2 regions of the Bradyrhizobium sp. cf659 genome follow, and region 1 is predicted to be linked to the other one. Evidence: predicted binding sites of a transcription regulator. Region 1 holds the regulator's gene; the other holds the start of a gene.
What was found. Region 1 encodes HrcA, which represses chaperone genes, less so after heat shock. Its sites were predicted from a motif close to GTTAGCACTCNCNNNNNGNGAGTGCTAAC; they were not measured.

Region 1 (5,675 bases):
GGCTGGTGCGCAGCAGGCGGTCGACGAAGGCGCCGAGATCATCCTGGGACCGCTGTTTGCGCAGTCGGTGCCGGCGGTGGCGCAGGTCGCGCGCACGCGCGGCATTTCCGTCATCGCGTTCTCGACCGATTCCAGCATCGCCGGCCGCGGCGTCTATCTGCTGAGCTTCCTGCCGGAGTCCGACGTCAACCGCATCGTCGAATATTCCGCCAGCATCGGAAAGCGCTCGGTCGCCGTGCTCGTGCCCGACAATGCCTATGGCAACGTGGTCGAGGCCGCGGTGAAGGCGGCGGTGCCGCGGCGTGGCGGCCGCATCGTCGCGTTCGAGAGATACGGTGCCGATCGCGCCACGCCGGCGCGCGCCGTGGCGCAGCAGCTCGGCAGCGCCGATGCGCTGTTCATCGCCGATGACGGCGACGCCGTCGTCACGGTGGCGGATGCGATGACCGCGGCGGGCGCGAATTTGCGCAACATCCAGCTGCTCGGCACCGGCCTGTGGGACAATCCGCGCGTCTATGCGAGCTCGGCGCTGCAAGGCGGCCTCTATGCCGCGCCGGATCCGGCCGGCTTCCGCGGTTTCTCCGGCCGCTACCGCACCAAATACGGCGCCGAGCCGATTCGCACCGCAACGCTCGCCTATGACGCGGTCGCCCTCGTCGCCGCGCTCGCGCGCACGCAAGGCACCACGCGCTTCTCGTCCGACGTGCTCACCAACCCCTCGGGCTTTGCCGGCATCGACGGCCTGTTCCGCTTCCGCGCCGACGGCACCAACGAACGTGGCCTCGCGGTGATGAAGGTGACGAACGGCGGCGGCGTCGCGGTCGCGGGCTCGCCGAAGAGTTTTGGGGCGTAGTTGTTTCTCCGCCGTCGTCCTGGCTTTCGCCAGCACGACGATGTGGTGAGAGCTTATGCCGCCAGGTCCGCGACCACGGCATCCAGCACCGGAAATCCGCTGCTTGTCACGCGCAGGCGGCCGCTGGTGTCGACCGTGATCGCACCTTCCTCGCGCAGCAGTGCGATGCGCTTGGGGTCGAGCGGGCGGCCGGAGAGGGCGGTGTAGCGCTCGGGGTCGATGCCTTCGGCGAGACGGAGTCCCATCAGCAGGAATTCGTCGGCGCGCTCCTCGCTGTTGAGGAGATCGTCGGTGACGACGCCGTGGCCGCCGGTCTCGACCCGCATCAGCCAGGCTTCGGGACGTTTCTCGGTGGCGGTGGCGTGCCTGATGCCGTCGATGTCGAGCCGGCCGTGCGCGCCGGGGCCGATGCCGGCATATTCCTCGCCGCGCCAGTAGACCAGATTGTGCCGGCACTCGGCGCCGCGCCGCGCGTGATTGGATATCTCGTAGGCGGGCAGGCCGAGCTTGTCGCAGGTCTCCTGCGTGACGTCGTAGAGCGCGCGCGCGACCGCCTCATTCGGCGTCTTCAGTTTGCCGGCCTGGTGCAGGCCGAAGAACGGCGTGCCTTCCTCGATCGTCAATTGATAGAGCGACAGATGCTCGGCCGCTTCATCGATCGCGAGACGCAGCTCTTGGGCCCACATCGCCGGCGTCTGGTCGGGGCGGGCGTAGATCAGGTCGAACGAATAACGGTCGAACGAGCGGCGCGCGATGGCGACGGCGTCCAGCGCTTCGCGCGCGCTATGCATGCGGCCGAGCGCCTTCAGCGAAGCATCGTCGAGCGCCTGTACGCCGAGCGAGACGCGGTTGACGCCGGCGGCGCGATAGCCGGCAAAGCGCGTGGCCTCGACGCTGGTCGGGTTTGCTTCCAGCGTGACCTCGACGTCCTTCGCCACCGTCCAGTTCTTGCCGATCGCATCGAGCACGGCGCCGACGGTCGCAGGCTGCATCAGGGACGGCGTGCCGCCGCCGAGGAAGATCGAGGTGACCTCGCGGCCGGGCGCGCGCTGCGCGGTCGTTTCGATCTCGCGCGCGAAGGCGGAAGCGAAGCGCGCTTCGTCGATCGCGACGTGGCGGACATGGCTGTTGAAGTCGCAATAGGGGCATTTCGACAGGCAGAACGGCCAGTGCACGTAGACGCCGAAGGCTTCCTTAGCGCGGCTCAAGGCAGATCTCCGCCAGTTTCACGAAGGCGCGGGCGCGGTGCGACAGGCCGAGGCCGAGCGGCGGCAGCCCGTGCTTCTCGATGCTGGTCATCTCGCCGAAGGTGCGGCTGTGACCGTCGGGCAGGAACATCGGATCGTAGCCGAAGCCGGCTGTGCCGCGTGGCGGCCAGACCAGCGTGCCGTCGACGCGCGCCTCGACCTCTTCGAGATGATCGTCGGGCCAGGCGACGCAGAGAGCGGAGACGAAGTGCGCCTTGCGCTTGTCGGGCGTGGTCGCGCCGCGCTCCTGCAACAGGCGCTCGATCCGCGTCATCGCCACGGTGAAATCCTTGGTCGGGCCGGCCCAGCGCGCACTGTAGATGCCAGGCGCGCCGTCGAGCGGGTCGACCACGATGCCGGAATCATCGGCGAAGGACGGAAGCCTGGACGCCTGCGCCGCAGCGACCGCCTTGATCGCGGCGTTGCTGCGGAAATCCTTGCCGGTCTCGTCCGGCTCGTGAAGGCCGAGCTCGCCGGCCGACACCGCCTCGATGCCGTAAGGCGCCAAAAGCTCCTTCATCTCGGCGAGCTTGCCGGGATTGTGGGTGGCGATGACGAGCTTTCCCGTGATTCGGCGGTGCATGGGCCTATTGACTACGCGACAGCCAGTTTCTGCAAGTCCACGAGGCGCGCGACGCCCTTGCGCGCCAGCGCCATCAGCGCCAGGAACTCGGCTTCCGTGAACGGCTCGCGCTCCGCGGTGCCCTGCACCTCGATGATGCGGCCGTCGCCGGTCATGACGAAATTGGCGTCGGTCTCGGCCTCGGAATCCTCGGCATAGTCGAGGTCGAGCACGGGATTGCCGTTGTAGATGCCGCAGGAGATCGCGGCGACGTTGTCGCGCAGCACGTTGGCCTTGACCATGTTGCGCGCCTTCATCCAGTTGACGCAGTCGGCGAGCGCGACCCAGGCGCCGGTGATCGAGGCCGTGCGCGTGCCGCCGTCGGCCTGGAGCACGTCGCAATCGACCGTGATCTGGCGCTCGCCGAGCGCTTCGAGATTGATGATGGTGCGAAGCGAGCGGCCGATCAGGCGCTGGATCTCGACGGTGCGGCCGCTCTGCTTGCCGGCGGAGGCCTCGCGGCGGGTGCGTTCTGAGGTCGCGCGCGGCAGCATGCCGTATTCGGCGGTGACCCAGCCGCGGCCCTGGCCCTTCAGCCACGGCGGCAGGCGGTCCTCCAGCGTGGCGGTGACCAGCACATGGGTATCGCCGAATTTCACCAGGCAGGAGCCTTCCGCATATTTGACCACGCCGCGCTCCAGCGTCACGGGGCGCAATTCGTCGGGCGCACGGCGGCTTGGCCGCATGGGAAATCCTCCAAAACTCACGGGAATAGGCTGTTCGCGGTGCTTGTAGGTGGGGTGAGGGTGAGCGGCAAGGCCTTTTCGGTCCCCAGGCAAGTGCAAAACCACGCTTGTCATGGACCTCCCGGATGGACAAATTATAAGCATCTGAGAGGAGTTGCCGTCTGTGGCCCATCACGATCCGATCCATCTGATCGCGCCGCGCGCAGGCCTCGCCCAGCTGAATGAGCGTTCCCGCGACATCTTTCGTCAAATCGTCGAAAGCTATCTCGCGACCGGCGAGCCGGTGGGGTCGCGGAACATCTCACGCCTGATCGCGATGCCGCTGTCGCCGGCCTCGGTCCGCAATGTCATGGCCGACCTGGAACAGCTCGGCCTGATCTATGCGCCCCACACCTCCGCCGGCCGTTTGCCGACGGAACTCGGCCTGCGCTTCTTCGTCGATGCCTTGATGCAGGTTGGCGACCTCAATGACGCCGAGCGGCAGTCGATCCAGAGCCAGCTCACCTCCGTCGGTCAGGCGCAATCGGTCGAGGCGGCACTGGACCAGGCGCTGACCCGGCTGTCGGGCCTGACCCGCGCCGCCGCGGTGGTGCTGACGCCGAAATCCAATGCGCGGCTGAAACACATCGAATTCGTCCGGCTGGAACCGGAAAAGGCGCTGGTGATCCTGGTCGGCGAGGATGGCCAGGTCGAAAACCGCGTGCTGACGCTGCCGCCCGGAGTTCCCTCTTCGGCGATCACCGAGGCCGGCAATTTCCTCAACGCGCGGATTCGCGGCCGGACCCTGGCCGAGGCGCGGCTCGAGCTCGAGACCGCGCTCGCGGAAGCCCGTGCCGAGCTCGATCAGCTGACGCAGAAGGTGATTTCGGCCGGTATCGCCAGCTGGTCCGGCGGCGAGAACGAGGACCGCCAGCTCATCGTCCGCGGCCACGCCAATCTGCTGGAAGACCTGCACGCGCTGGAGGATCTGGAGCGGGTGCGCCTCTTGTTCGACGATCTCGAGACCAAGCGCGGCGTGATCGACCTGCTCGGCCGCGCAGAAACCGCCGAGGGCGTGCGCATCTTTATCGGTTCGGAGAACAAACTGTTCTCCTTGTCGGGCTCCTCCACCATCATCTCGCCCTATCGGGATGCCGCCGGCCACATCGTCGGCGTTCTGGGCGTGATCGGGCCAACACGGCTGAATTATGCCCGCGTGATCCCGACCGTGGACTACGCCGCCCGCATCGTCAGCCGCCTTCTGGGGGGCTGACCGGCGTTTGAGCCGATCACGGGCGCTTGATTTTCGGCGCCCGAAGCACGATATCCGGGCCAGAAAAATCCCTGAGACAAATTCGAAAAGAGAGCCGATGAGCGATCGAGACCGGCAACCCGAAGACACGACCGCGCCGACCGGCGAGCCCGTGGTGTCAAAACCCTACATCATGCCCGACGATCCCGAGCCGGGCTCGGTCGAACTGTTGCAGAAGGAAGCCGCCGAGGCGCGCGACCGCATGCTGCGGACGCTGGCCGAGATGGAGAATCTGCGCAAGCGCACCACCAAGGAGGTCGCCGACGCGCGTCTCTACGGCATCACCGGCTTTGCCCGCGACGTGCTCGACATCGCCGACAATCTCCAGCGCGCGCTCGACGCGGTTCCGGCCGAGGCCCGTGCCGCGGCCGATCCCGGCCTGACCTCGCTGATCGAGGGCGTCGAGCTCACCGAGCGCTCGCTGCTCAACGCGCTGGAAAAGCACGGCGTGAAGAAATTCGACCCCTCGGGCCAGAAGTTCGACCCGAACTTCCAGCAGGCGATGTTCGAAGTGCCTGATGCGTCGGTGCCCGCTGGTACGGTCGTGCAGGTCATGCAGGCCGGCTACACCATCGGCGAGCGCGTGCTGCGTCCGGCTCTCGTCGGTGTCGCCAAGGGCGGCGCGAAGGCTGCGCCCGCGGCGAACAACAACGAGTCGGCCAACTAGCTCGCAGACCTCATGGTGAGGAGCCGCGCCCTTGCGCGGCGTCTCGAACCATGAAGGCCACGATGTAACAGCTCGGCCTTCATCCTTCGAGACGCGCGCGAAGAAGCGCGCTCCTCAGAGCCTGACTCAAAAAGCGTGGGCGTCTTCAGGGTCTGGCCAAGCGGCGAGTTAGGAGCCTCAGATGGGCGGCGAGCAACCAGGCTAGCTCGGTGGCGGCGGAGCCTTCGAAGTCTTTGGAGAGGCGACGACATCTGCCGAACCATGCAAAGGTACGCTCGACGACCCAGCGCCTGGGCAGGAGCTGGAAGC
Region 2 (5,675 bases), on a different contig from region 1:
TCGAAGGGCCCTCGCCTTGCGCCCCAACTACGCCCTCGCCCTGTCCAATCTCGGCAACGCGAGCGTGACCGTCGATCTTCAGGAAGCGCTCGAGTGCTACGACAAGGCGCTCGCAATTGACGGAAACCTTGCCGAAGCCCACAACGGCCGGGGTTGGGTGCTCTGCCGTCTGCGCAATTATGACGAGGCCATCGCAAGCTTGAACCGCGCGCTGTCGATCAAGCCTGGCTATGCCTCGGCGCTGGCGAACCGCGCCATCGCATTGCGGGAGCTTCTGCGATTTGACGAAGCCATGGCGGATTGCAATCAGGCAATCGCCCTTGCACCCGACGACGCGAACGGATGGCTCGGGCGCGCCAGTGTCTCGCTCCAAATCCGGCAACTGGCCGAAGCATTGCACGATTGCGAGAAAGCTCTCGCGATCGATCCCGATTCCGTTCAAACTCACTTGGTGCGGGGCCTTTGTCTCGCCGACCTTGGCCGGGTCGACGAAGCCCTGGCCAGTTTCGACAGGGCCCTTGACATCGAGCCCGACTACCCGAGCGCGATCTCCAACAAGATATTCACGCTCGATTTCTTGGCGGATGCCAGCGTCGAGCAGCATCAGCAAGCGCGGCAAGTCTGGTGGGAGCGGATCGGCGCGAAAATCGCTTCAGATGCGGCGAGACCGCACGACAACAGCCGCGATCCGGATCGCCCTCTGGTGCTTGGCTATGTCTCGTCGGATTTCAACGCGCATTCGGCCGCGTTCATTTTCAAGCCGGTCCTGCAATACCATGACCGGGCACAGTTCGAGATCGTGTGCTACTCATGCTCGTCAAAAGCGGATGCGGCGACCGACGAATTTCAAAAGATCGCCGATCGCTGGCGCGATGCCTCGCAATGGAGCGACGATCGCCTCGCCAGTCAGATCCGCGCCGATGGCGTCGATATCCTGATCGATCTGTCCGGCCATACCAAGGGAAACCGCCTCGGCGTGTTTGCGCGCAAGCCGGCGCCGATCCAGGTCCATGGCTGGGGCCACGGCACCGGCACCGGTCTGCCAACGATCGATTATCTGTTCTCGGACCCGGTCGCGATTCCACTCGCGGTTCGGCATCTGTTTGCGGAAACCGTTGTCGATCTGCCGTGCTTTGTGACGCTGGAGCCGCTGCCGATCGAGCTTGCGCGGGCGTCAACGCCGGCGACCTCGAACGGCTTCGTCACATTCGGTGTCTTCAACCGCATCAGCAAGATTTCAGACGAGGCCGCGGAAGCCTGGGCCAGGATTCTCGAGCGGGTGCCGGGGTCACGACTGCTGATCAAGGATGTTGCGCTGGACGATCAACTGGTCCGCGACAATCTGCTGGCACGGCTTGCAACTTGCCGATTGCCGGCCGAACGCATCGATCTGCTCGGAACCACCTTGCGAATCGAACATCTGGCATCATTCAATCGCGTCGATATTGCCCTCGACCCGTTCCCGCAGAATGGCGGCGTCAGCACTTTGGAAGCCCTGCAGATGGGCGTGCCGGTGGTGGCGAAGCTCGGGAACAGTCTGCCCAGCCGTGCCGCCGGCGCCATCCTCACCGCGCTTGGCCTGCCGGACTGGGTTGCGGACAGCGCTGAGGCGTATGTCGAGATCGCAGTGAGCCGTGCGTCGCAGGTCGGCGACCTCGACAAGTTGCGCCGCGAACTGCCCGGACAGATCAGGGCTGCGGTCGCCAGCAACCCGGTCTCCTACGCGCAGGCGGTGGACGAGGCCTATCGCGCGATGTGGAAACGCTACTGCAACGGCGGCACCTGATCGCTGCGTCAATGCAGCCTGAAGACGCCGTCGACCGCACGTAGCTCGGCCGGCTTGATCAGCTTGGAATGCGCGACGGTGACCGAGAACAAGGGACCGTCGAGCTTCTGCTGCCAGAACGCCAGGAAGTCGGTCAGCGCCGGGAATTTCGGGAAGAGATCGTAGTTCTGCCAGACATAGGTCTGAAGCAGCGAAGGATGATCCGGCATCCGATAGAGAATTTCAGCCGTCGTCAGCCCGTAACCCAGCACCTGTTTCCGGAAGTCGTCGGAAACAACCCCAACCCGCGAGACCATGCCAACCTCCTTTGCAGGAGCGCATTCAGGGGGCGGCTTGATCCGGTACGCTGCTTACGAGCCACCCGGTGGAGATGCGCTCACATGAGAGAAATGTGACGCAAACTGACAACTCATCTCAAGCCCAAAAGTTTAACAAGCTGTTGAAATTCAATGCGTTAGCAGCAGAGATGGCTCCGTGCTAATACGGTCCGGCTGACGGTTAACGATGGGAAAGAGATTCCGGCAGAGCGCGCTTCCGAGTGCCGATTTTTCTGCTAGAAGCCCTTGCCCCCGCAAAATTCCTGTCCTATTTCAGCCTCGCCTGTGCTAGCACTCGCGGGCACAGACTGCTAACAATCTGAAATCATCAACCCGAGCAATTGCTTAGGAGGACTGCATGAAATTCCGTCCGCTTCACGACCGCGTCGTGGTCAAGCGCATCGACGCAGAAGAGAAGACCGCTGGCGGCATCATCATTCCCGACACGGCCAAGGAAAAACCCTCCCAGGGCGAAATCGTCGCCGTCGGCCCCGGTGGCCGCGACGAAGCCGGCAAGCTGATCCCGATCGACCTGAAGGTCGGCGACCGCGTGCTGTTCGGCAAGTGGTCCGGCACCGAGGTCAAGATCGACGGCGTCGATCTGCTGATCATGAAGGAAAGCGACATCATGGGCGTCCTCGACGTCCCCGCTTCCAAGAAGAAGGCGGCCTAAGAGCCCCCCTCTCGCCCCCAGCAAAACACCTAAGGAAAAATCCAGATGGCAGCTAAAGAAGTCAAATTCTCGGTTGAAGCGCGCGACAAGATGCTGCGCGGCGTCGACATTCTCGCCAACGCGGTGAAGGTCACACTCGGTCCGAAGGGCCGCAACGTCGTGCTCGACAAGTCGTTCGGCGCTCCCCGCATCACCAAGGACGGCGTCACCGTCGCCAAGGAGATCGAGCTCGAGGACAAGTTCGAGAACATGGGCGCCCAGATGGTGCGCGAAGTCGCCTCCAAGTCCGCTGACGCGGCCGGCGACGGCACCACCACCGCCACCGTGCTGGCCCAGGCGATCGTGCGCGAAGGCGCCAAGTCGGTTGCCGCCGGCATGAACCCGATGGACCTCAAGCGCGGTATCGACCTCGCGGTCGAAGCCGTCGTTGCGGACCTCGTCAAGAACTCCAAGAAGGTCACCTCGAACGACGAGATCGCCCAGGTCGGCACCATCTCGGCCAACGGCGACCAGGAGATCGGCAAGTTCCTCTCCGACGCCATGAAGAAGGTCGGCAACGAGGGTGTCATCACCGTCGAGGAAGCCAAGTCGCTCGAGACCGAGCTCGACGTCGTCGAGGGCATGCAGTTCGACCGCGGCTACATCTCGCCCTACTTCGTCACCAACGCCGACAAGATGCGCGTTGAGATGGACGACGCCTACATCCTCATCAACGAGAAGAAGCTCTCCTCGCTGAACGAGCTGCTGCCGCTGCTCGAGGCCGTGGTGCAGACCGGCAAGCCGCTGGTCATCGTCGCCGAGGACGTCGAAGGCGAAGCCCTCGCCACCCTGGTCGTGAACCGCCTCCGTGGCGGCCTGAAGGTCGCGGCCGTCAAGGCTCCGGGCTTCGGCGATCGCCGCAAGGCCATGCTGCAGGACATCGCGATCCTGACCGGCGGCCAGGCGATCTCGGAAGATCTCGGCATCAAGCTCGAGAACGTCACGCTCAACATGCTCGGTCGCGCCAAGAAGGTGATGATCGACAAGGAGAACACCACGATCGTCAACGGCGCCGGCAAGAAGGCCGACATCGAGGCGCGCGTGGCCCAGATCAAGGCGCAGATCGAGGAAACCACCTCGGACTACGACCGTGAGAAGCTCCAGGAGCGTCTCGCCAAGCTCGCTGGCGGCGTCGCGGTGATCCGCGTCGGCGGCGCGACCGAGGTCGAGGTGAAGGAGCGCAAGGACCGCGTTGATGACGCGATGCATGCGACCCGCGCGGCCGTGGAAGAAGGCATCGTCCCGGGCGGCGGCGTCGCCCTGCTCCGTGCCTCCGAGCAGCTCAAGGGCCTGCGCACCAAGAACGACGACCAGAAGACCGGCGTCGAGATCGTGCGCAAGGCGCTGTCGGCTCCCGCTCGCCAGATCGCGATCAACGCCGGTGAAGACGGCTCGGTGATCGTCGGCAAGGTTCTGGAGAACAAGTCGTACGCCTACGGCTTCGACTCCCAGACCGGCGAATACGGCGACCTCGTCAAGAAGGGCATCATCGACCCGACCAAGGTGGTCCGCACCGCGATCCAGAACGCAGCCTCGGTTGCGGCCCTGCTGATCACCACGGAAGCCATGGTCGCCGAGCTGCCCAAGAAGGGCGGCGCCGGCCCCGCGATGCCTCCGGGCGGCGGCATGGGCGGCATGGACTTCTAAGTCCGGCCGTTCAGGCAAGACGCGAAATGCGAAACCCCGGCAGCGATGCCGGGGTTTTTGTTTTTGAATGATACACGCAAAAGTGGCAATCTTGGTCATTCCGGGGCGGCGCGAAGCGCCGAGCCCGGAATCCATTTCACCACTTGCTCATGGCCTATTACGTCTATCTTCTCGCCAGCAAGAAATACGGCACGCTCTATCTCGGCGTGACGAACGACATCGTTCGCCGCATCCATGAACATAAGAGCAAAGTCGTCGCAGGGTTCAGCAAGCGTTACTCCGTCGACAGGTTGGTCTGGTTCGAGATCTACGATGATCCCGTCACGGCCATCGAACGCGAAAAGGAATTGAATAAGTGGCGGAGGGACTGGAAGGTCCGGCTCATTGAGGAGAAGAATCCTCAATGGATCGACCTGTATCCGCAAATTGCGAGCTGAGCTTGCGGATCAATGGATTCCGGGCTCGCGCTTCGCGCGCCCCGGAATGACGGCCGAGACAGTCGGGCCTTACTCCACCTTCCCCAGTCGCTCCATATGCGGCTCGCCGTCTTCGTCGAGCGACCAGAAGATCCGCGTCACCTGGCCGACGAGATGGTCCATCGGGACGAAGCCCATCACCGACATCATGCGGCTGTCGGTGGAGTTGTCTCTGTTATCACCGAGCGCGAAGAAATGACCTGACGGCACCGTGTAGACGCTGGTGTTGTCGAGGTATCCATTGTCGACGCAGTCGTAGGTCAGATAGCTCCTGCCGTTCGGCAGCGTCTCGCGCCAGCGCTTGACCTTCGCGCCGGGCTCGAGCCCGCAGGTGGAGTCGCCAGGCACGCTCGCCAGCGCAACGCGGGTCACCGGCCTGTCGTTGAGGATGAGCCGGCCGTCGCGCATCTGGACCCGGTCGCCCGGCAGCGCCACCACACGCTTGACGTAGTCCACTGAGGCGTCCTTCGCCGTGCGAAACACGACGACGTCGCCGTAGTCGGGATCGGCGGCGAAGATGCGGCCCGAAATCCAGGACGGCGCGAAAGGAAACGAATAGCGGTCGTAGCCGTAGGCCGATTTCGCGGCAAAGACGTAGTCGCCCACCACCAGCGTCGGCGCCATCGAATTGGAGGGGATGTTGAATGGCTGGTACAGGAAGAAGCGAAACAGGAACGGCGGCGACCACAGCACCGGGATCAGCAGGATCAGGATGACGATCGCCTTCCATTCCCGCG

Region 2: the regulator HrcA is predicted to act here: its motif matches at 2,391-2,419, upstream of BM118_RS36340 (co-chaperone GroES).

Annotation. Positions count from the first base shown of each region.
Region 1 covers NZ_FOQJ01000023.1:4,256-9,930, forward strand. Annotated here, with positions in the region: gene BM118_RS39750 (penicillin-binding protein activator) at 1-853, shown strand, start outside; gene hemW (radical SAM family heme chaperone HemW) at 907-2,061, opposite strand; gene rdgB (RdgB/HAM1 family non-canonical purine NTP pyrophosphatase) at 2,048-2,683, opposite strand; gene rph (ribonuclease PH) at 2,695-3,408, opposite strand; gene hrcA (heat-inducible transcriptional repressor HrcA) at 3,572-4,660, shown strand; gene grpE (nucleotide exchange factor GrpE) at 4,758-5,366, shown strand; partial or broken gene BM118_RS39780 (transposase) at 5,512-5,675, opposite strand, start outside.
Region 2 covers NZ_FOQJ01000015.1:4,363-10,037, forward strand. Annotated here, with positions in the region: gene BM118_RS36330 (O-linked N-acetylglucosamine transferase, SPINDLY family protein) at 1-1,786, shown strand, start outside; gene BM118_RS36335 (usg protein) at 1,795-2,082, opposite strand; gene BM118_RS36340 (co-chaperone GroES) at 2,462-2,776, shown strand; gene groL (chaperonin GroEL) at 2,822-4,462, shown strand; gene BM118_RS36350 (GIY-YIG nuclease family protein) at 4,612-4,899, shown strand; gene lepB (signal peptidase I) at 4,969-5,675, opposite strand, start outside.